DNA from 2 places in the Arthrobacter monumenti genome. Region 2 is predicted to be linked to the other one. Evidence: predicted binding sites of a transcription regulator. Region 2 holds the regulator's gene; the other holds the start of a gene.
The links. The regulator LexA, encoded in region 2, represses DNA repair genes until DNA is damaged. The targets are predictions, from matches to a motif close to TCGAACANNTGTTCGA.
Positions count from the first base shown of each region.

Region 1: a site for LexA is predicted at 7,247-7,262, ahead of ACX80B_RS02240 (HNH endonuclease signature motif containing protein). Genes of this name have one in related genera too.

Region 1 is NZ_JBTNCY010000001.1:462,892-474,133, reverse strand. It holds gene ACX80B_RS02280 (cysteine desulfurase family protein) at 1-547, shown strand, start outside; gene ACX80B_RS02275 (oxidoreductase) at 561-1,481, opposite strand; gene ACX80B_RS02270 (transglutaminase-like domain-containing protein) at 1,605-2,408, shown strand; gene ACX80B_RS02265 (MarR family winged helix-turn-helix transcriptional regulator) at 2,409-2,894, opposite strand; gene ACX80B_RS02260 (LLM class flavin-dependent oxidoreductase) at 2,866-3,960, opposite strand; gene ACX80B_RS02255 (DUF503 domain-containing protein) at 4,125-4,421, opposite strand; gene ACX80B_RS02250 (hypothetical protein) at 4,430-4,636, opposite strand; gene ACX80B_RS02245 (phosphoribosyltransferase) at 4,879-5,559, shown strand; gene ACX80B_RS02240 (HNH endonuclease signature motif containing protein) at 5,639-7,213, opposite strand; gene ACX80B_RS02235 (GNAT family N-acetyltransferase) at 7,560-8,087, opposite strand; gene ACX80B_RS02230 (formylglycine-generating enzyme family protein) at 8,084-8,776, opposite strand; gene ACX80B_RS02225 (efflux RND transporter permease subunit) at 8,895-11,242, opposite strand, start outside.
Region 2 is NZ_JBTNCY010000014.1:27,745-38,986, forward strand. It holds gene ACX80B_RS17095 (regulatory protein RecX) at 1-122, shown strand, start outside; gene miaB (tRNA (N6-isopentenyl adenosine(37)-C2)-methylthiotransferase MiaB) at 195-1,724, shown strand; gene miaA (tRNA (adenosine(37)-N6)-dimethylallyltransferase MiaA) at 1,717-2,667, shown strand; gene dapF (diaminopimelate epimerase) at 2,664-3,599, shown strand; gene ACX80B_RS17115 (class I SAM-dependent methyltransferase) at 3,625-4,245, opposite strand; gene hflX (GTPase HflX) at 4,379-5,962, shown strand; gene ACX80B_RS17125 (ATP-dependent DNA helicase) at 5,955-8,006, shown strand; gene lexA (transcriptional repressor LexA) at 8,068-8,832, opposite strand; gene ACX80B_RS17135 (LysM peptidoglycan-binding domain-containing protein) at 9,098-9,436, shown strand; gene ACX80B_RS17140 (histidinol-phosphate transaminase) at 9,543-10,637, shown strand; gene hisB (imidazoleglycerol-phosphate dehydratase HisB) at 10,750-11,242, shown strand, end outside.

The DNA.
Region 1 (11,242 bases), on a different contig from region 2:
GCATAAACTCGGCGCGCCGAAGGGATGCGGCGCCCTGTACCTGCGCGGCAGGCTGCACACGGAACCGCTCATCCACGGCGGCGGACAACAGCGGGGGCTCCGGTCCGGCACCGAGAACGTTGCCGGAGCTGTCGCGCTCGCCACCGCGTTGAGTCTGGCGGAGGAGCAACGCATACAAACCGCCGGATCAGTCACTGAGCTGCGGGACCGGTTCATCCAGCACGTGCTCGACGGCGTCGATGGCGCGATGCTGACCGGTCACCGGAACAACCGGCTGCCCTCCATCGCTTCGTTCTGCTTTCCGGGCACGAGCGGGGAATCAGTGCTGCTGGAGTTGGAGCGTCTGGGGGTCGTGTGCTCCAGTGGTTCCGCGTGCGCGGCGGGTTCGGACGAACCCTCGCCCGTGCTCACGGCGATGGGAATCGAGCCGTCAGTCGCACAGACCGCAGTACGGTTCAGCTTTACCTCCACCGTCACCACCGCGGAGCTGGATGCGGCGGCCGATGCAGTGATCGCCGCCGTCGCAACAATACGCGGACTAGGCTAGTCCGCTAGGGACTTCAGACCGCCGCGAGGTCCGGATACCTCACGCCGGTGAGTTCTTCGCTCTTTTCCCACAGCCGGCGCCCGGTTTCCTCGTCCAGTACCTGCTGTACCGGAGCGACCAAGGCCACATTCCCGCGCCGCTCGCCAACGCCGTCGGGCCCGTAAAAATCCCCGCCCTCGACTTCCGGAGCGGTGGCGGCGTAGAGAATGGGCAGTGCGCCGGCCGAATCCGACTGGCCCATCAACCGGACGAATCCGGCCATGACGTCCGCTGCGGGACGGAAGCCGCCGGTGTTGGCAAACAATCTGGTGCTGGCCAAACCCGGATGCGCGGCGACGGCGGTAATGTCCTCGCCGCGGGCCTGCAGACGCTTGCTGAACTCGACGGTGTAGTACAAATTGGCAATCTTGCTTTGGCCATAGGCACCCCACCGACGGTAGCGGCTCTCGCTGTTCAGATCGGAGAAATCAATCGATCCGCGCTTGTGCGCCAAGCTCGACACGGCCACAACCCGCGCGCTGCCTGCCTGGCGAAGGTTCTCCAGCAACAGCCCGCCGAGGGCGAAATGACCCAGGTGGTTGATGCCCAGCTGCTGCTCGAATCCGTCCTCGGTGCGGGTCAGGGGAGTGGCCATCACGCCGGCGTTGTTGACCAGAATGTCCAGCGGCCCTTCCCATCCCTCGGCGAAGGACCGGACGGAATCCAGACTGGCCAGGTCCAGCTCACGCGCATCGCAGACGGTGGACTCCGTTGCTTCGCGGACATGTTCCAACGCACGGGTGCCGCGGTCCATGTTCCGGCAGGCCAACGTCACGGCCGCACCTTTGGCGGCCAAAGCCAGGCTGGTTTGCAGCCCGAGGCCGCTGTTGGCGCCGGTGACAATCACACGTCGGCCGGTCAAATCCGGAATATCGCCGGGGCGGAAAGATTTCACGCGGATCTCCTGTTCGGTTCCTCTCAGCATAGGCGGGTAGGCTGGGCAATGGATTCAGCCGTTTCCGGAACAGTCCACGGAACCGTCCACATCCAACACCGCACCCCAAGGAGCACATTGCCGATGGAACGCGTCGTTTCGGCCCACCTGGCCTTCACCACCACACACAATACGTCTATTGCGATGGCTGTGGCGGCTGCCGGGAACAAAGGATTCCATTCCTTCGACGAAACGCTTAATGTCACAGTCGACGGCCTGCCCGCGACGATGCACGAAATCGCTGATCTACATAGTGGCCGGATGCACACGATCACGCTGGAACAGCCCGCGAAAGTGGTCGTGGACTACAGCGCTGAGATCGCCGGCACCGAACGGGCCGAACCCATCGACGAAATGGATCTGATCCGGTACGTCCGGCCGAGCCGCTACTGCGAATCGGACCGATTGCTGCCCGTCTCCTTTGCAGAGTTCGGCGACATGCAGGGTATGGACCTGCTTGTTGCTGTGCGCCAGTGGGTGAACCGGGAGCTGAGCTACGTCGCGGGTTCTTCACGGCCCACCGACGGCGCGGTCGAGACATTCCTGGGCCGCCAGGGCGTTTGCCGCGACTATGCCCATCTGGTCATCTCGCTGCTGCGTGCCAAAGACGTCCCTGCCCGGCTGGCCGCGGTGTACGCCCCCGGGCTCAGCCCAATGGACTTTCATGCTGTGGTCGAGGCTTATGTCGACGGCGTCTGGCACGTCATCGATGCCACCGGTCTCGCCCCGCGGGAGTCAATGCTTCGCATCACCACAGGCCGCGACGCCTCCGACACTGCGTTCCTTTCCACCGTCGGCGGCAGGCTGCAGTTGCAGGAGGTCCGCGTCACCGCGACAGTCAATGAACTGCCCATGGACGACGCCGGCAAGCTCACCCAATTGCGATAGTCACCGGATACTCGCACGTAGCTTCATCGTCAGCGCTTGGAGCTGGGTGAGTTCCTCCGGGCTCAAAGCTCCACCGACTATCCGGCCGATGCTGCGCACGTGTTCGCGTCCGATGGTCTTCTGCAACTCGGCGCCTTCCTGGGTCAAGCCAATCAGCACGCCGCGGTGATCCTCCGGCGCCTGCTTGCGGTCCAGCAGACCGCGCGCTTCAAGCCGGTCGACCATCCGGCTCAGGCTTGGCTGGCTCATCAAGAGCAGCGCGTTCAAGTCGTTGAGCCGGAGCCAGCCGGTGGGGCAACGGGAGAGATTGAACAAGACATCGTACTCGCGCATGTTCAGATTCCGGAACGCCGCATCGGCCTGGAGCAGCCGCATCACCGACACCTGTGCACGGAACAACGACTCCCAGGCGTCGGTGGCCGCGCGGATATGCGCGGTACCAACTGCGTGGTCAGAACTAGTTGAGGGACTGTTGCTGCTTCTCACGCTCCGCCTTCCTGCTCTCGAATGTTGGGGCCTCCGGAACATGTGCCGGCTTGCGGGCCTCGAATTCCTTCCGCAAGGTCGGCACGACCTCGGAGCCCAGGAGGTCCAGCTGTTCAAGCACTGTCTTCAGCGGCAGGCCGGCATGGTCCACCAGGAAGAGCTGGCGCTGGTAGTCGCCGAAGTACTCCCGGAAGGTCAGCGTCTTGTCGATAACTTCCTGCGGGCTGCCGACGGTAAGCGGCGTCTGTGAGGTGAAGTCCTCCAGCGAGGGGCCGTGACCATAGACGGGTGCGTTATCGAAGTAGGGGCGGAATTCGTTCACTGCGTCCTGTGAATTCCTGCGCATAAACACCTGACCGCCGAGGCCGACAATGGCCTGATCCGCCGAGCCGTGTCCGTAGTGTTCGTAGCGCTCCCGGTAGAGCCGGATGAGCTGGATGTAGTGCTCCTTCGGCCAGAAAATGTTGTTGGCGAAGAATCCGTCGCCGTAGTATGCGGCCTGCTCGGCGATCTGCGGACTGCGGATCGAGCCGTGCCAGACAAACGGAGGGAGATCATCGAGCGGGCGGGGTGTAGAAACGAAGCCTTGTAGCGGCGTGCGGTACTGCCCCTGCCAGTTCACTACTTCCTCATCCCAGAGCCGGCGCAGCAGGTGGTAATTCTCCACCGCGAGCTCGATGCCCTTTTGGATGTCCTTGCCGAACCAGGGATAGACCGGGGGAGTATTGCCGCGGCCCATCATGACGTCGACCCGGCCGTCGGCGAGGTGCTGGAGCATGGCGAAATCCTCTGCAATTTTCACCGGGTCGTTCGTGGTGATCAGCGTCGTAGATGTCGAGAGGATGAGCCGCTCGGTCTGTGCGGCAATGTAGCCGAGCATCGTCGTCGGCGAACTCGGGACGAACGGCGGATTGTGGTGCTCGCCGGTGGCAAAGACGTCCAGTCCAACGTCCTCGGCGTGCTTGGCGATTGTCACCATCGCCTTGATACGCTCATGTTCGGTCGGCGCGGTGTCGTTGGTAGGATCAGGCGTCACGTCTCCGACGGTGAAGATACCGATCTGCATGGGAAGTCCTTTCTCGGCTGTCGGAACGTTGGGGTATTTGCATCGCCTGTGAGCAATGTGGGCGTCGGTGTAAGTGCCCCAGGGCCAAGCTTAGTGCCGAAATCCATATATATGCATTTGCATCTACTGGTACAACTCGGCCATCGCCGAATATGTTCCCGCCCCTAATCGTCATCGTTGGAGACAATCCGGCGTCGTGCACTCAAAAGTTCGAGCTCCGGACGGTATGCCACAAACTGTTCCACCGCATCGAGGACTTCGACGACGTGAGCCCGGCTGTCAGCGACCAGCCCGGCCCCGATCACGGTGCGGCGATACAGGGCCTGGGCATCCACCTCCGCGGCGGAAACTGAATATTTGCGCTTGACATCGCTGACCAGCGGCCGGACGATGGAGCGTTTCCCCTTCAGGGAATGGACATCCCCAAGCAGCAGATCAAGCTCAATCCAGCCGATCCACATGATTTGGCTTAGCTGCCGCCGTCGCCGTCCCGCCTGTCCTTGGCATCGTCCGGTCCGTGTTCGGGATCTTCCTCTTCCTCGAAGGTGTTCGCCTCGTCGGTCGACGTTGCGCCGACGCCGTCCTTTGGATTGGGGATTGTGCCACCGGAGTCCTTCGTGCCCTTGGAGTCCGTGGCGCCATCGTCGTCGACTTTCTTGCCCGATTCCTGGTTCATTGCATCCTCCTGAAATGACGTTCTTTTCTATACAAAGTACCCTTATTACCGGGTACGGTGAAGATATGACTCCGTATTCGACCGTGGATCCCCCCGCAACTGCTGAAGCAAAGTACGGCATGGACGAATTCGTGAACCAGAAACTGATCCGAGACCCGGCGGTCAAGCCCTCCAAGCCGAAGAGTTGACGTATGCGGCCGGGGTAGAAGGATCCTGCAAGGTGCAAAAGAGGGTGCAGAACAATGAAGCAACGTTATCGGGACCGGCAGGAGGCTGGCCAGGCCCTTGCCGCCGACGTGAAGCAGACATTGGCTGAAGAAGCACCCGATCGGCCCACGGAAGGGCGTCCGCTGGTCCTCGCCCTTCCCCGCGGCGGTCTGCCGGTAGCGGCCGTAGTGGCGGAGGAATTGGGCGCCGAACTCGATGTCCTGGTCGTACGCAAGATTGGTGTTCCGGCGCATCCGGAACTGGCAATGGGAGCGCTTGCCCTGCTGGCCGACACCGTTGAAGTAGTGCGAAACGATACCGTGTTGGAGCAATTGCCGGGAGTCGATAAGCCCGGTGGCGCTTTCGACACGGTCGCCACAACGGAACGAGAAGAACTCCTGCGAAGGGAAGAAACGTACCGCAGCGGCCGTCCGCCTGTTGACCTCATCGGACGTGCGGTGATCATCGTCGATGACGGGCTCGCTACCGGTTCGACGATGAAGGCCGCATTGATTGTCGCCCGCCGCTACTCGCCCGGACGGTTGGTTGCCGCCATCCCCGTAGGTGCCCGGCAGACTTGCGCAGAATTGCAGGAGCTGGCCGACGACGTCGTTTGTACCTGGGCAACCGACGACCTGGGCTCGGTTGGCTCCGCCTACGAGAAGTTCACGCAAACCACCAACGAGGAAGTCCGCGAAATTCTCGACGCTCATTAAAGCAAGGTTCTCGAGTCCCAGCCATGCCATGGAGGGGTCGATTTCAGCAGACACTCGGGGCATGGGTGTGGGCATGGTTCTACCCTGTGGCTGGTAGTGGGAGACTCGTTTGGTGGTGGCCGGTTGTGTGGGGTTTCCGGTCGAAGTAGTGGTTCCGTAGTGGTTTTTGGTAGGGGTCGACGTATTGGGGTGGGATGAACCAGGGGACCCCGTTTTCGACGTGGATCCGCCATTTTTCTTTGTGTATCAGGTGGTGGTGGAACGAGCATGCCAGAACACCGTTGTCTGTGCTGGTGGCACCGTTTTTGGACCAGTAGTCGATGTGGTGTGCTTCGCACCAGGAGGCGGGCATGTAGCAGCCGGGGAACGCGCAGCCGCCGTCGCGTGCGATGAGTGCTTTGCGCAGGTGTGGCGGGAAGAGGCGTTGGCCGGGTCCGGCGTCGAGGATCCGGCCCTCGCTGCTGAGGATCACGGGCATGATCTCCGCGTCGCAGGCGAGTTTGCGGATGTTCTGCGCGGTGACCGGACCCGTGTATGTGTACGAACCCGTGCCGGAGTCAAGGTCGAGGTCGTTGATCAGGTCCTGGTAGTCGATTACGGCCATTACCTGCGGACGGTGCCCACCCGTGGCAGGCATCCCACCGGCGGCGAGGGCGGCTTTGCAGGCGGCGACGAGACCATCGAGCAGTTTCTGTGGCCGCGACCGGCCATCCACCACACCCGCATCAGCACTGGCTTCATCTTCGTCGGCCCGGCTGACATCTGCTGGGTCGGGGTCCTCGATGCCGCAGCCGCGGGCACGCGGATTCGCGGCGGTATTGACCGTGGTGATGAGATGTTCGTATTGGTCGTCGGTGGCGAAGATCTCCAAATGATGCAGCCCGGCCCGTTTGGTGCGGGTGAAGATCCCCTGCCGGTGCCGCAGCACTTCCTCGGATGGTTCGGCGCCGTCCTGGTCGATGTGGTTCATCCACCGGGCCGCGGCGATATTGACGAAGTCGGGGTCCTGTTCCGCGGCGGTCGCCGTCAACGACTCCTCCATCCGCGCCAACGTCACCGGGTCAGCCAACGGTTTGGCCTTCCGCAGGGCCATGGTCACGGCCGTGGCGGCTTTGGTGGAGACGTCCCCGTCGGCCATCGCCTCCGCCAAATGTTCATGCACCGGCGGAACCGGTGCCCCCGTCATCCCCGTCGTCGGCAGCAGGGTCGCGGCGAGGCGGACGCGTTTAGCCGCTTCGCTGCGGCCGATCCGCAACGCGGCGCGGAGGTAGTCGGCGGTGTGCCGGTATTCCTGCTGCACCTTCCCATCCGCACTCACCCAAGACGTGGTCTTACCCTCGGATTCGGCGTCGGAGCGGACTTGTTCGAGCCGGCCGGCCGCGACGACCTGCAAATGCTCCACGGTGCGGGAGAGTTCCTCCACCCGGTGCGCGAACAACGCCGCCTCACCAGCCTCCACCACGCCCGCGGTGCCCGCAGCCGCCTGATGCGAGAGCACCCGCAACTCATCAGCCATGCCCTCCACCACAGCAGAACCAGCGGCGGCGCGGGATGCGGCTGTCGAATGAGTACCGGCCGTCGAACGAGCCAGCGCAGCAGCAGCGGAGCCGGCGGCGGTGCCGGATCCGGTGCTGAAACCTGCTGCGTTGTCCATGTCACCAACGCTACGACCCACCACCGACAGTATTCGAATATCTGGATGGATACATATCACGAAACGATAACGAAAAGTTGATGTGTCGGCCATTGGTTCCATGTTGTGGCCAACGAGGTGGCATATACCTATCCATTAGCAGCGAACGGTCCATCACCAAAGGGTTGGTTTCCGTGAGGCGGCTTTAATAATTCGTGAGGAACGAGCGAATTTTCGTTGCCGCCGGCGGAAGCCACCCGACGGGAGCCACCCGGCGGAAGCCAGCCGAAGACGAACAACAGGCGAACGACCACGGGGGCCGCCCGCGGAAGCCACCGCCGTCGAAAGCTACCCACACCAACCGGTTCTATACGCGCGGTGCCCGCATCAGGAGCCCGGTTCCGCCAGTGAACGTAGTCGTGTGGAACTTCGATGCACGGGCTGCCTCTACAAAGTTCCATTTTCGGTGTAGCGCAATGGAGCTGAGGTTCCCGGCATTTACTACATACCAAGCATCAGCACTGCGTTGCCAGATCCACTGCAGGCGCGCTTCAGTCAGCGCGGTGCCGATCCCGCTTCGTCGCCATGCCGGCAGGACAGTCACTCCTCCAAGATAGTGCCCAGCGGGTGCGGGATCATCCGCGTAGTCCCAGTAATGGGTCTTTCCCCATCCGACGACGGAGCCGCCAGCTTCCGCAACGACGATGTGCCGGTTCGGATCGGCCACCGCCGCTTCAAGAGCAGAAGCGTCTCCAGGGGCTCGTCCACTTAGCTCGTCGACTGAATTGATCGCCTGGATGTCGCCGGGAAGGGCACTCCGTACGCCCACCTCAATCCGGGAGGAGCCGCCGCTCCCGGAGCTTTCCTCGAAGTCCGCGAATCCGTTGCTGCTCATGCGGAACTCCCCTCGGGCTCAGTGTTCAATGGTCCCCGGGCAACGCGGAATCCGAGATCGTCGATGCGAAGACCGGGGTAGCTGCCGCGCCGTACGGACGCCCGGCAACTCCAATGCTCGTCGAACCATCCACCGCCGCGCATCACCCTATAGGTACCGTACCGTTCGGTATCGGAGAAGTCCCAGCACCATTCCCAAACGTTACCCAACAGGTCATGCAGGCCCCACTCATTTGGCCTCTTACCGCCGACTTGATGTGGCCGCTCGTCCGAGTTGTGGCGATACCAGCCTATTGAGTCGAGGTCACCATAGCGTGGTCCCGTCGTTCCTGCCCTGCAGGCATACTCCCATTCAGCCTCCGTCGGCAACCGGTAGCCATTTGCCGAAACATCCCATACGACGTCGTCGCCAATTATGCGGTAGACGGAGACAAAGCCGGCCTGCTCGGATAGAGCGTTGCAGAACCGGGTCGCATCCCACCACGACACACCGTCGACCGGTAACCGTTCCCCGCGCGCAGCTCCTGGCCATTCACCAGTGATTCCGGCATACTCGTCCTGCGTCACTGGACTGATACCAAGTTCGAACGGAGCCACATCCACAAACCAGGTTCTGCGGCTGCGTGCATCGGACAAGGCAACTCGTCCCGCCGTGATGCCAGCCATCGCGGGGGATACGGTTACGTCCATCCTGAGAGCGTAGCTGAAGGGGTTGGCTCCCGTGAGGCGGCTTTAATAATTCGTGAGGAAGGAGCGAATTTTCGTTGCCGCCGGCGGGAGCCACCCGAAAGCGGACCGAACCGCACGATCAGGACGTAGCCGGAGCGTCCGGATCCGAAACGGAGGCATGGCGCCCGCGGTGGTGACTGCCGCCGTCGGCACCCCCGCGATGGTCGCCGTCAGAGTCCCCCTCGCGCTCGGCCCGCTCCAGAGCCCGCCGTTCACGCCGCCCCTCCAGCAGCCGGTACAACACCGGAACCAGGATCAGCGTCAGCGCGGTTGAGGAAATCAGCCCGCCCACGACGACGATAGCCAGCGGCTGCGAGATGAAACCACCCTCGCCCGTCAGGCCCAACGCCATGGGTGTCAGCGCGAAAATCGTCGCCAGCGCAGTCATCAGGATCGGCCGCAGACGCTGCCGGGCGCCATGGGTGATCGCGTCCGCGACGGACATCCCCGGTGAGCCATCGTGTGGCCGACGGTACTGGTTGATCAGGTCGATCAGCACAATCGCGTTGGTGACGACAATCCCGACGAGCATCAGCATGCCGATCAGCGAGGGCAGCCCGAGCGGAACCTGGGTCACCAGCAGCAGCGCGATGGCACCCGTCGCGGCGAAAGGCACCGACACGAGCAGAATCAGCGGCTGCGCGAGCGACTTGAAGGTGGCCACCATGATCACGTAGACAATCGCGACGGCGGCGAGCAGCGCCAGGCCCAGTTGTGCGAACGACTCCGCCTGTTCCGTCGTCGCACCGCCCAGTGTCGCCGTCGTCCCCGCCGGCAGGTCCGCCGAATCCACGCGTTCCTGGATTTCCGTGCTGAGTGCACCCAGGTTGTCGTTGGCTGGAGTGATCGATACACGTGCGGTGCGTTGGCCGTCGGAACTTGTGATGGTGGTCGGGATTTCGACTTCCCGGACCTCGGCGACGCTGGTCAGGGCGATCGGACCGGAGGCGGTGGGCAGCTGGAGGTTCCGGAGTTCGTCGACACTGTCGAATTCGCGTCCCTCGCCGATCAGCACCGGATAGTTATCGGTCTCGATGCGCACCGTTCCGGCGGGCAGCGGACTGACGGTGGAAGCGAGCAGCCCGGAAATCTGCTCCTCGTTCAGGCCGGCTTCGGCGGCAGCGGCGCGGTCCACGTTCACCTGCACCACCGGCTGCGAGGAGGACAAATTGCTGCTGATCTCGCCTGCCCCATCGACTCCGGTGACAGAGTCGACGACGGCGTCTGTCGCCGCGCGCAGGTCGTCGGCGTTGGAGGCGGTGATGTCGACGTCGATATTGCTTGCCGTGCCGAAGCCACCCCGCGCCGCGGACACGGTGATATCGCCGGGGACCTCATTCTCCAGGTTCTGCCGGACCCTGTCCTGCAATGCAGGCTGGTCTGCTTCCGGATCGGTGATGACGGTGAAATTCGCCTCCGAGGCGCCACCGGAAACCTGGGCGGCAAATCCGCCGGTGGCGTTGCCGATCGTCACCTGCACCTCTCTGATGCCGGTGGTCTCGGCGAGAACATCCTCCACATCCGCGGCCGCTTCCGACGTCGTCTCCAGACTTGTCCCCGGCGGCAATGCCTGCGTGATGCCGAAACTGTTCTGCCCGGAATCGCCCAACAGGTTCGTCTGCAGCAGGGGAGTCATCGCCAGCGTTCCGCCCAGCACCAGCACGCCCGCGATCAGGGTAATAACGGGGTGCTTCTGCGTCTTGCCCAGGACAGGCAGGTAGCCGCGCTGCAGCCAGGATTTCCGTTCCCGCTGCTCGGCTGCGGTGCGCACTTGGGCCGGATCGACGTCGTGCCGGGGGCTTTTCAGGAACCAGTAGGCGAGCACGGGAACGATGGTGAGCGCGACGGCGAGCGACCCGAGCAGCGCAATGGTGACAGTCAGCGCGAACGGCCGGAACAGCTCGCCCGCCAGGTCCCCGACGAACGCGATCGGCAGGAACACGGCGACGGTGGTCAGCGTCGAGGCGGTGATGGCGCCGGCGACTTCGCGGATGGCGGTGAGGATGGCGTGCCGCTTTTCCTCGCCGTAGCTCAGGTGACGCTTGATGTTTTCGATCACCACAATCGAGTCATCCACCACCCGGCCGATCGAGATGGTCAGCGCGCCCAGCGTGATGATGTTCAGCGAATACCCGAATGTGTAAAGCCCGATGAACGTCACCAGCAGCGACAGCGGGATTGAGATCGCGGTGACCAGGGTGGAGCGCACGGAAAGCAGGAAAACCAGGATGACGACGACGGCGAACGCCAGACCCAGCAGGCCCTCGGTGGTCAGGTCGTCGATGGACTGCTCGATGAACGGAGCCTGGTCGAAAATCGTGGTGAATTCGGCTCCGGATCCGAGCTCCGCTTCGAGCTGCGGGAGCATGTCCGTGATGGCATGCGAAATAGCCACCGTGTCGCCGTCGGGCTTCTTCGTGACGGAGA
Region 2 (11,242 bases):
ACCGCGCCGTCCGGGACAAGCACACCAGGCGGTTGGTTTCGATGCTGGCACGCAAAGGGTATTCGCCCTCCCTTGCCTTTCAAGTGGTGGGGGAAGCAATCGACGGGCTCGAAGAGGATTAGCGGCAGGACCTCGTGGTTCCGGCGGCCGCTGACGATTGTGGTCTGCGGGCTGGGACGTCTTACCCTTGTAGGGTGACACTGACCATCCCCGCCCCAAACCATGAGACCTCCAATACACAGCCGAGGACGTACCAGGTACGGACTTTTGGTTGCCAGATGAACGTTCATGATTCAGAACGTATGTCGGGACTCTTGGAGGAAGCTGGCTACGTCGCCGCCGGCGGCGACCAGGCCGACGTCGTCGTTTTCAATACCTGTGCCGTACGGGAAAACGCCGACAACAAGCTGTACGGAAACCTCGGCATGCTGGCTTCGGTGAAGGAAGCACATGAGGGCATGCAGATTGCCGTGGGCGGGTGCCTGGCTCAGAAGGACCAGGATGAGATCATTGCGAAGGCGCCCTGGGTTGACGTGGTATTCGGCACCCACAATATTGGTTCCTTGCCGACCCTGCTCGAACGGGCCCGGCACAATAACGAGGCACAGCTGGAAATCCTCGAGTCACTTGATGTGTTCCCCTCAACCCTGCCCACCAAGCGCGATGCGGTCTACTCGGGTTGGGTCTCCATATCGGTCGGCTGTAACAACACCTGCACGTTCTGCATAGTTCCCTCGTTGCGGGGCAAGGAGCGGGACCGTCGGCCGGGTGACATCCTTGCAGAGATTCAGGCCCTCGTGGACGACGGCGCCATTGAGGTCACGCTGCTGGGGCAGAACGTCAATTCCTACGGAGTTGAATTTGGCGACCGTGGCGCCTTTGCGAAGCTGCTCCGCGCTTGTGGGGAAATCGATGGTCTGGAACGCGTGCGGTTCACCAGCCCGCACCCGGCGGCATTCACCGACGACGTCATTGACGCGATGGCGGAAACACCCAATGTTATGCCGCAACTGCACATGCCGTTGCAGTCCGGCTCCGACAAGGTGCTGAAGGACATGCGCCGGTCCTACCGGTCGAAGAAATTCCTGGGCATTCTGGAGCGGGTACGGGAACGGATCCCGAATGCCGCCATTACCACCGACATCATTGTTGGTTTCCCCGGCGAAACCGAAGAGGATTTCCAAGCCACGCTCGATGTCGTGGAGGCCTCCCGCTTTTCCAGCGCCTTCACCTTCCAATACTCCAAGCGGCCCGGCACGCCGGCGGCCGGGATGGACCACCAGCTGCCAAAAGCAATAGTCCAGGAGCGTTACGAACGGCTCACAGACCTGCAAGACCGGATTTCGGCCGAGGAAAACCGGAAACAAGTTGGGAACCAGGTCGAAGTGATGGTCACTGCCAACCAGGGGCGGAAGGCTGCTGAGACCCACCGGCTTTCCGGCAGGGCAAGGGATCAGCGGCTTGTGCACTTCTCCATTCCGGACGGCGGCACGACGCCACGGCCGGGCGACCTGGTGACGGTGACGATTACCGATGCCGCCCCTTTCCACTTGATCGCTGATCCGGCATCCGCTGATGACAATGATTATCTTGTCCGGAGCTCGCGCGCGGGCGAGGCTTGGGACCGTTCGCAGGCCGAGTCGTGCGGCGCGCCGGTACCCGGTCCTTCCGCGGAGGGAAAAGGCGTCTTACTGGGCATGCCCACATTGCCGCCCCGTGCCTGAGACCGGCTCCCGATTGTTGGAGCCGGGCGGCACGCCACGCGTGCCTGTGGTTGCCGTCGTCGGACCCACAGGATCGGGAAAGTCCGACCTGGCGGTGACATTGGCACAGGAACTCGACGGTGAAATTATCAATGCCGACGCCATGCAGTTCTATCGCGGTATGGATATCGGCACTGCCAAAATGCCCATCGAGGAGCGGAAGGATGTACCGCATCATCTTTTCGACATTCTGGATGTGTCCGAGGAGGCGAGTGTCTCTGCCTTCCAGCATCAGGCGAGGGTTGCCATTCAGAACATCCGTAGCCGCGGCAACGTGCCAATTCTGGTGGGTGGGTCCGGTCTCTATGTCCGGGCGGCACTGGATATCTTGGAGTTTCCTGGTACCGATCCAGCCATCCGTGCCGGTCTCGAGCAGGAGCTTGAACAAGCAGGGGTGGGTCCACTCCTTGAGCAGTTGCACGAAGTGGACCCCATTTCGGCAGAACGGTTGACGGATGCGCGAAGGATTGTGCGCGCGTTGGAGGTGTACCGGCTGACCGGTCGGCAATTCAGCTCATACATGCCCCGGCGTGAGTACTTCCAACCTGCTGTGCAGCTCGGGCTTGAGGTGGACCGGGAGGAATTGAAGGAGCGGCTCGCCCAACGCGTCCACCGGATGGTGGAGTCCGGGTTGGAAGAGGAAGTGCGGATACTGGAGGGGCGTGGACTCCGTAGCGGGAAGACTGCCGCGCGCGCACTCGGTTACGCCCAGTTCCTGCAGGTCATCGACGGGACGATGACTGTCGAGGAAGCGGCCGCTGCCACAATTGCAGCCACCCGCAAGTTTGCCCGCCGTCAGCTGACCTGGTTCCGGGGGGACCCGAGAATCGAATGGTTGCCGTGGATGGACCCGGATCTCGTGGGGAAGGCTCTCGAATCCATAACCAGTACTGTGGAGGAATGAGCGGAAATATGAGTGAGGGTTCCCTCGGGTCATTGGCGGGGCTGCCCTTCAGCAAGGGACACGGAACCGGCAATGATTTTGTCCTGGTGGCCGACCCGGATGGCAAGTATGCCATCGATGAAGCTGCAGTGGTCAGGATCTGCGACCGTCACCAGGGCGTCGGTGGCGACGGCCTGGTCCGCGCCATACATTCCCGCAATCTACCGGAAGGCAGGGCATTGCTCGAGACTGCCGGCGATGCCGAATGGTTTATGGACTATCGCAATTCGGATGGTTCCGCGGTTGAGATGTGCGGCAATGGTGTTCGCGTATTCGTGCACTTCCTCATTGATCAGGGGCTTGTCCACCTGCCGGAGGGAGAAGTCCTCCTCATCGGCACCCGCGGCGGGCCGAAGGCCGTCAAGCGTGAGGCGGAGGGTTACGCCGTCGATATGGGGCCGTGGGACTTTATCTTCCCGGTTGAAGCCGCTAATCAGGGAACGGATTCCCTTGTAGAAGCCGGTGGCTTGCAGGTCGTCCGGCCGGCATTGTCAGTGAATATGGGGAATCCACATACGGTAGTGGCGCTGGCGCATGCGGATGAGCTGCGGACCGCGGATCTTCATCATGCGCCCATAGTTGATCCGACGCCTCCGGACGGAACGAATGTCGAGTTCGTGCTGCCCGCGGACCCGCTCGTGACCGACGGGGTTGGTGTGATCTCAATGCGGGTTCATGAACGCGGCGTGGGCGAGACCCAGTCCTGCGGGACCGGTGCCTGTGCCGCGGCTGTGGCTATCCGTTTCTGGGCGGGCGCCGGTGCACCGGACAACTGGGCTGTCCAAGTGCCGGGCGGCGTCGTTTCGGTGAATTTCTTCACGGCGGACGACGGCCGGGAACACATACTCCTGGGCGGCCCCGCTGTCCTGGTGGCCAATGGGACGCTTGTTTAGTCCATAGAGACGATACCGGGGCGACCTACGGCTGCGTGGTATCGCGCCAAATCCGCAGGATGCGGAACCCCTGGGAGCTGTGTGCCCGGGTGACTTGGAAACCTGGTCCAAATTCCCCGGCCATCCATTTTTGCAGCGAATCCGACCCAAGGTTGCGTTGTACGACCAGCCAGGCCGTGCCGCCGGCCGCAAGGCGGTTAATCCACAGCTTCAGCAGCGAGTGAAGTTCTGCTTTGCCTACCCGGATCGGGGGATTGGACCAGATCGTGTCGAAGCGAAGTTCCGGGTCGATGTCCTCCGGCTTTGCGACCGTTACATTGGTAAGTTCCAGTGCCGCGGCATTATCCCGGGTTAGGCCCAGGGACCGCTCGTTAACGTCCACTGCGTACACGCGTGAGTCTGGAGAATTCAAACCCATGGTGAGCGCGATCGGCCCCCAACCACATCCGATGTCCAGCAGGTTGCCGGAAGGAGGAGGGGCTGGTACGGAGTTGAGCAGGACAGCAGTTCCTTGATCGATTCGGCCGGGACTAAAAATTCCACCCGCGGTGTTCAAGTCCCTGCTGGCACCGGCGAGAACCACCCGCAGCGGCCGGCGCGACTCCTCACCAGAAGGCTGTGCGCTGAAGTAATGATCAGACCCCATAGTCGCAAACACTATCCGCAGAACTGCCGCCGCGGTATTTATGCCGGCCTTACTTATCCACCGACTCCAAAAGCTGCTACTGGCGCGAGGGTCTTGGGGATTAGAATAAGGGTAGAAAGTTTCGAAGGAGAACATGACCACTAATCGCCCTCATCCGCAAACACCCGATCCGGACCTGAGCCGGGAAGAGATCCAAGCGGTAATCGACCGCATCCTGTCCAAGGATGCCGGCCCGGCTTCGACGGAAAACAACACCGCGGCCACCGGAAAGCAGCAGACCACATCGCGGGATGGTTATCAGGCGCAGGCGATAGCTGACCAGAGCCAGGAGCATGGCGATTTCGACGGCGATCAGCAGGAACTGGCCGAGCGCCGTGCCTTGCGCCGGGTCGCCGGACTATCAACTGAACTCGAAGACGTTACCGAAGTCGAATACCGGCAACTGCGGCTTGAAAAAGTCGTCCTGGCGGGACTTTGGACGGAGGGCACGCTCCAAGGAGCGGAAAACTCTCTGCGTGAACTTTCGTCCTTGGCGGCGACCGCTGGTTCCGAGGTGATGGATGGACTCATCCAGCGCAGGCTGAAGCCGGATCCGGGCACCTTCCTTGGTTCAGGCAAAGCCCAGGAGCTCAAGGACATCGTTGTGGCCACGGAAGCGGACACTGTCATCGTCGACAGTGAGCTCGCTCCGTCGCAGCGGCGCGGTCTGGAGGACATCGTCAAGGTCAAGGTCATTGACCGGACTGCCCTCATTCTCGATATTTTCGCCCAGCACGCGAAGTCGCGCGAGGGCAAGGCGCAGGTGGAGCTCGCCCAGCTTGAATATCTGTTGCCACGGTTGCGCGGCTGGGGCGAATCGCTGTCGCGGCAGGCCGGTGGACGTGTCGGTGTCGCAGGCGGGGGTATCGGGTCGAGGGGACCAGGCGAGACAAAGATTGAGCTGGACCGCCGCAGAATCAGGACCCGGATGGCGCGCCTTCGCCGGGAGATCGCTGCCATGAAGCCGGCCAGGGATACGAAGCGAGCCAACCGCCGTCGTCATTCGGTTCCGTCAGTGGCCATCGCCGGATACACCAACGCGGGAAAATCGTCATTGTTGAACAGGCTGACGGATGCCGGTGCCCTGGTGGAGAACGCTCTTTTTGCGACTCTGGACCCCACTGTTCGCAAGGCCGAAACCGCGGACGGAATCGGCTACACGCTTTCAGACACCGTAGGATTTGTCCGTTCCCTGCCCACCCAGCTGATCGAAGCATTCCGGTCAACGCTGGAGGAGGTGGCTGATGCGGATTTGATCCTGCATGTGGTGGATGTATCGCATCCGGATCCGGAAGGGCAGATAGCCGCTGTCCGTGAGGTTCTGGCCGAGGTTGAGGCACGCAGGATTCCGGAAATCATTGTGTTGAACAAGGCCGACGCTGCTGATCCTATCGTGGTCGACCGGTTGCGCCGGCGTGAACCGAACCATGTCGTCGTTTCCGCGCGCACCGGAGAAGGCATCCAGAACCTGCTGCTGGCCATCAGCGATGGAATTCCCCGTCCCTCTGTGAAGCTGGAACTGATGATTCCATACCAGCGTGGCGACTTGGTGAACCGGCTGCATGAGCAGGATTCCGAAATCCTGGCGACAGAGCACATGGAGGAAGGAACCCGCCTCGAGGTTCTGGTGCGGGAGGCCCTGGCGGCAGAGCTGGAGCCGTTCGTCACGCATGGCTGAAACAGAGGAAGCCGCGCATAAATCCATTCAGCTTCTCGACACAGCGGTCTCCGCTATGGGTGGGCAGAACCGGACCGGTCAACATGAAATGGCCAGCCAGGTGGCAGAAGCGATCGATAGTGGAAGACATCTGCTGGTCCAGGCCGGAACCGGCACCGGCAAATCCCTCGCCTACCTGGTGCCGCTGATTGCCCACGCCATACACAGCGACAAACCTGCAGTCGTCTCGACGGCGACGCTTGCGCTGCAGGCTCAAATCGTGGGGAGAGACCTCCCCCGGCTGCTCGAAGCGATCACACCGCAGCTCGAGCGGGAAGTCGACGTCGCCTTGGTCAAAGGACGAGGTAACTATGTCTGCAAGCACAAGCTCGAGGGCGGATTTCCTTCAGAAGACGCACCGGAAGCGGCACTGTTCCAACTGGGTGAAGACGCCAGCGCACCGCATCCACCTGCCGGCGGCGTCAATGGTGATACACAGACAGGACCGACATCGGCGCTTGGCCGCGAAGTCGTCAGACTTCGCGAGTGGGCGGAGGAAACCGAAACCGGTGACCGCGACGATCTGACACCCGGTGTCAGCGACAGGGCATGGAAGCAAGTATCTGTCAGTGCGCTGGAGTGTCTGGGAGCGAATAAGTGCCCACTGGCGGATATTTGTTTCAGCGAACTGGCCCGTGCCCGGGGGGCCGAGGCCGACATCGTTATCACCAACCATGCCATGCTTGCCATTAGTGCATTCGAAGGGTTGGCAGTCCTGCCTGAATACGACGTCGTGGTTATCGACGAGGCCCATGAACTGCAGGACCGCGTCACCGGCGCCGTATCTGGTGAGATCTCTGTGGCAATGATCCATGCAGCCGCTTCCAGCGCCCGTAAGCACACGGCGGTCAGTGGCGAGGCATTGAATTCGGCCGCAGCGAACCTCGAGGGTGCCACCCTGGGGACGCCAACAGGTCTAATGCCGGGCGGACTCAACGAGGAGCAAGCCGCAGCATTGAACCAGGTGCGGGAGGCGGCCCGTACTGCTTTGTCGGATTCGAAGTCAGATAGTTCGAATGCCGCCGACGGTGGACGTCAAATGGCCCGATCGAGGCTGCTGGTGATTCTCGAACTGTGTGAGCGGATGGTTGCCTCCCGGGAATCGGGAGAGGTTATCTGGGCTTCGAGGCCAAACGCGTTCCCGGCACAAGCTCCAAGTATCGCTGACGAATCACAGCCGGTAACTTTGCACGTAGCTCCACTGTCAGTCGCCGGCCGGCTGAGGGAAGGACTGTTCGAGGACCATACGGTAATCCTGACGTCGGCCACACTTGCCATCGGCTCAGCCTTTGAACCGGTGGCTGGGTCCCTGGGATTGCTCGGTGACGGCGCTCCCTCGTGGACCGGGATCGACGTCGGCAGTCCCTTCGATTATCCGAAGCAGGGGATGCTCTACGTCGCAGCCCATCTGCCGAAACCCGAACGTGGGTCTTCAGGCGAACAACTCGATGAACTCGAGGCGCTTTTGAAAGCCTCCAATGGCGGCACTTTAGGGCTGTTTTCATCCCGCCGTGCGGCCGAAGAGGCCGCCGAAGCGATGCGGGACCGGCTCGACTTGGAAATACTCTGCCAAGGCGAATCGTCCATGTCTTCGTTGGTGCGCCAGTTTGGTGAGCAACCGGACAGTTGTCTGTTTGGCACAATGTCGCTGTGGCAAGGCGTCGACGTGCCAGGGAATTCCTGTCGCCTCGTGGTGATTGACCGGATACCGTTTCCCCGTCCGGACGACCCAATGATGACCGCCCGGTCACGCGCTGCTGCCCGTGCCGGAGGGAATGGATTCATGAGCGTCTCGGCAACCCACGCTGCCATTCGGCTGGCGCAAGGGGCAGGACGTCTCATCCGGTCGAGTACCGACCGCGGTGTGGTGGCGGTACTGGATTCGCGTCTGGCCACTGCCCGGTATGGTGGTTTTCTACGGGCAGCACTGCCACCGTTCTGGGCGACCACTGACCGCGGGACGGTATTGTCCGCGCTCGACCGCCTTGCCAGGATCGACGCTTGACCACTACGCGATGGAGTCCAGGGGGTACTGTCCCGCTGGACTCCGCGACTCAGGTGCGCTGCTAGACGCTGCGCAGCACGGATACGACCTTGCCCATGACTGTGGCATGGTCGCCGAGGATCGGTTCATACCGCGTGTTCTGGGGCAGGAGCCAAGTATGTCCGTCGCGTTGGCGGAAGGTTTTAACCGTGGCCTCGTCATCGAGTAGCGCAGCGACAAAATCGCCGTTTTCAGCAGTGTTCTGACGACGAACCACGACCCAGTCCCCGTCGCAGATTGCAGCATCGATCATTGAATCGCCTGAGACGCGAAGCATAAACAGTTCACCCTGACCGACCAATTGACGGGGGAGGGGCATGACATCTTCCACAGCCTGATCGGCAAGGATCGGCCCGCCGGCGGCGATGCGGCCGACCAGTGGAACCATTGCCGTATCGGTGGAGGTCGTGAACTCTGAAATAGACGTGCCCTGGGAATTCCGGGGACGTGATGGTGTACCGGCACCTTTAACGGCCAAGGCCTCTTCCCCCAAAGTCAAGGGAATGAGAACCTCCATGGCGCGCGGCCGCTTTGGATCACGGCGGATGTATCCCAGCCGTTCGAGCTGGGACAACTGGTGGGTCACGCTGGAAAGGCTCGCGAGGCCTACAGTGTCACCGATTTCGCGCATGGAAGGCGGATAGCCCTTGGAACTTACCGAACGCTGAACCGTTTCCAGGATCTTCTTCTGCCTAACGGTGAGCCCCTTGGTCGGCCGGTGCTTGACCACTTTGGTGCGCACGGGCTTCTCCGATGCCCCAGAGCCTTCCGCTCCTTGTTCCACCATCGTTCCGGTCCTTTCATCGAACAATCCGACCACTGCCAACCGCCCATGCGGTCCTATTTTCCTGTCGCCGACGAAAACTGTCGGTGGTGGCTGATGCACTGTTTTCAGCGATCAACTCTGGTGTCAACGCTAAGCCAGCCGATCGGGAATTTCAAACATTTGTTCTAGCGAGTCTCGACATTGTTCGTCGATACGTGCTAAAACAAGAAGAAGATAACTCGAACGCACGTTCGAGTTTGAGTAAACGCTAGGAAGGTTGGAAATCATGTCAGCTCAAGTTGCAGCCGGATGTTCCCCGTTACGGTTGACCAGGCGCGGCCGCCTGTTGTTCCTCGGGCTTCCACTGATGCTGTTGGCCGCATTGCTGGTGACAACGCTTGGACTATTCAATTCACCGGCCACGGCAAGTACAGAGGGTTCGTTGAGTGCGACATCCAATGTCAGTTACACGGTCAGGCCGGGTGACACGGTATGGAAGGTCGCTGAAGTGATAGCGGACGGCCGTGATACCCGGGATGTGGTTCAATCCATCATGGCCGTGAATGATCTCGAGACTTCCGTCATCCAGGTCGGTCAGCAGCTCTTCTTGCCCACCGTGGATTAGGAGAACGCCGGTTCCGCGGTACTGGCCGCAACAGTCCACGGTGTGCGTTATCACTATTACGCCACTGAATTGTCACCGGCTGCGGTCACGAGCATAAGCTGACAGGGTGAATGAACAGCTCCACCGCCTCAGTAAGCTGCCGTTGCGGGAAGACTTGCAGGGTTTGAAGCCATACGGCGCTCCGCAGATTGACGTTCCCATCATGTTGAACGTCAACGAAAACACGCACGAGGTGCCGCCAGCGGTTCACCAAGCCATAGTGAATGCGGTGTCCGAGGCTGTGAGCGGGATCAACCGCTATCCAGACCGGGAATTCACGGCGTTGCGCCGATCATTGGCAGCATATTTGGGCCATGGATTATCGGAAGAGAATCTGTGGGCAGCAAACGGTTCCAACGAAGTGCTTCAGCAGATTCTCCAGGCCTTCGGCGGTCCTGGCCGTACATTGATGAGCTTCCCTCCTACTTACTCCATGTATCCACTCCTTGCCAGTGCTACCGGGACCCAGTACATTGCAGGCGAGCGAACCAGCGACTTTTCCCTGACGGCGGAGAGTGCAGCAAAACAGGTGCTGGAGACCCGGCCCAACATCGTCATTCTCTGCTCACCGAATAATCCGACCGGCACCGCTCTGGCCCCCGACGTAGTTGAGGCAGTCTACGAAGCCGGCAACGCGGCCAATTCGATCGTCATTGTCGATGAAGCCTATGAAGAATTCGCTCATACTGGCACGCCGAGTGCGCTGGCACTGCTTCCGGGACGTGAACGGCTAATCGTGTCGCGCACCATGAGCAAAGCTTTTGCCCTCGCCGGAGCCAGGCTCGGTTACTTGGCTGCAGCGCCGGAAATTTCGGATGCCCTGCGGCTGGTGCGTCTCCCGTACCACCTCTCTGCCATAACCCAGGCGACAGCTCTGGCCGCGCTGGCCAACGCGCCGTCGTTGTTGGCAAATGTTGAGGACATCAAGCTCCAGCGGGACCGGATCGTCGAGGAACTGGAGCACATGGGACTGGCGCCAGCCCCATCGGATTCGAATTTCGTGTTCTTCGGCGGGATAGAGAATCCGTCCCGAGTCTGGCAGGGCCTGTTGGACGATGGTGTCCTTATCCGCGATGTGGGCATTCCGGGTTATCTCAGGGTTAGTGCCGGAACTGAAGCGGAAACCACACGGTTCCTTGAATCACTCCGGAAGCTTCTGTAGCCAACCGCTCTTAGACTGTTAGGGGCGGGATCCGGGAATTGTCCGAATTGGAACCAGGCCAACCAGCATCGACCCTGCTGTCGAAATGAAGATCAAATGAAGGAACGACCAGATGAGTTCAGAGCCAACAGCCGGCGCCAAACGAACGGCACGCCTCGAACGGAAAACCAGCGAGTCGTCGGTCGTGGTGGAGCTGGACCTTGATGGAACAGGCTCGTCGCGGATCGAGACTACGGTGCCGTTCTACGACCACATGCTTACTGCGCTGGCGAAACACTCCCTGATGGACCTCGTGGTTGAAGCGCATGGAGATACGCACATCGATGTCCACCATACTGTGGAGGACGTGGCGATCACTATTGGCGAAGCGCTGCATCAGGCGCTCGGGAACAAACGCGGCATCCGGCGGTTCGGGGAAGCCACCGTTCCCCTCGACGAAGCGTTGGCACACGCCGTCGTCGACGTCTCCGGTAGACCATACCTGGTTCATTCAGGAGAGCCGGCCGGCCAGGAGTACCATCTCATCGGTGGGCATTTCACTGGTTCGCTGACACGTCACATATTTGAGGCCATGACCCTGCACGCCAGAATCTGCCTGCATATGA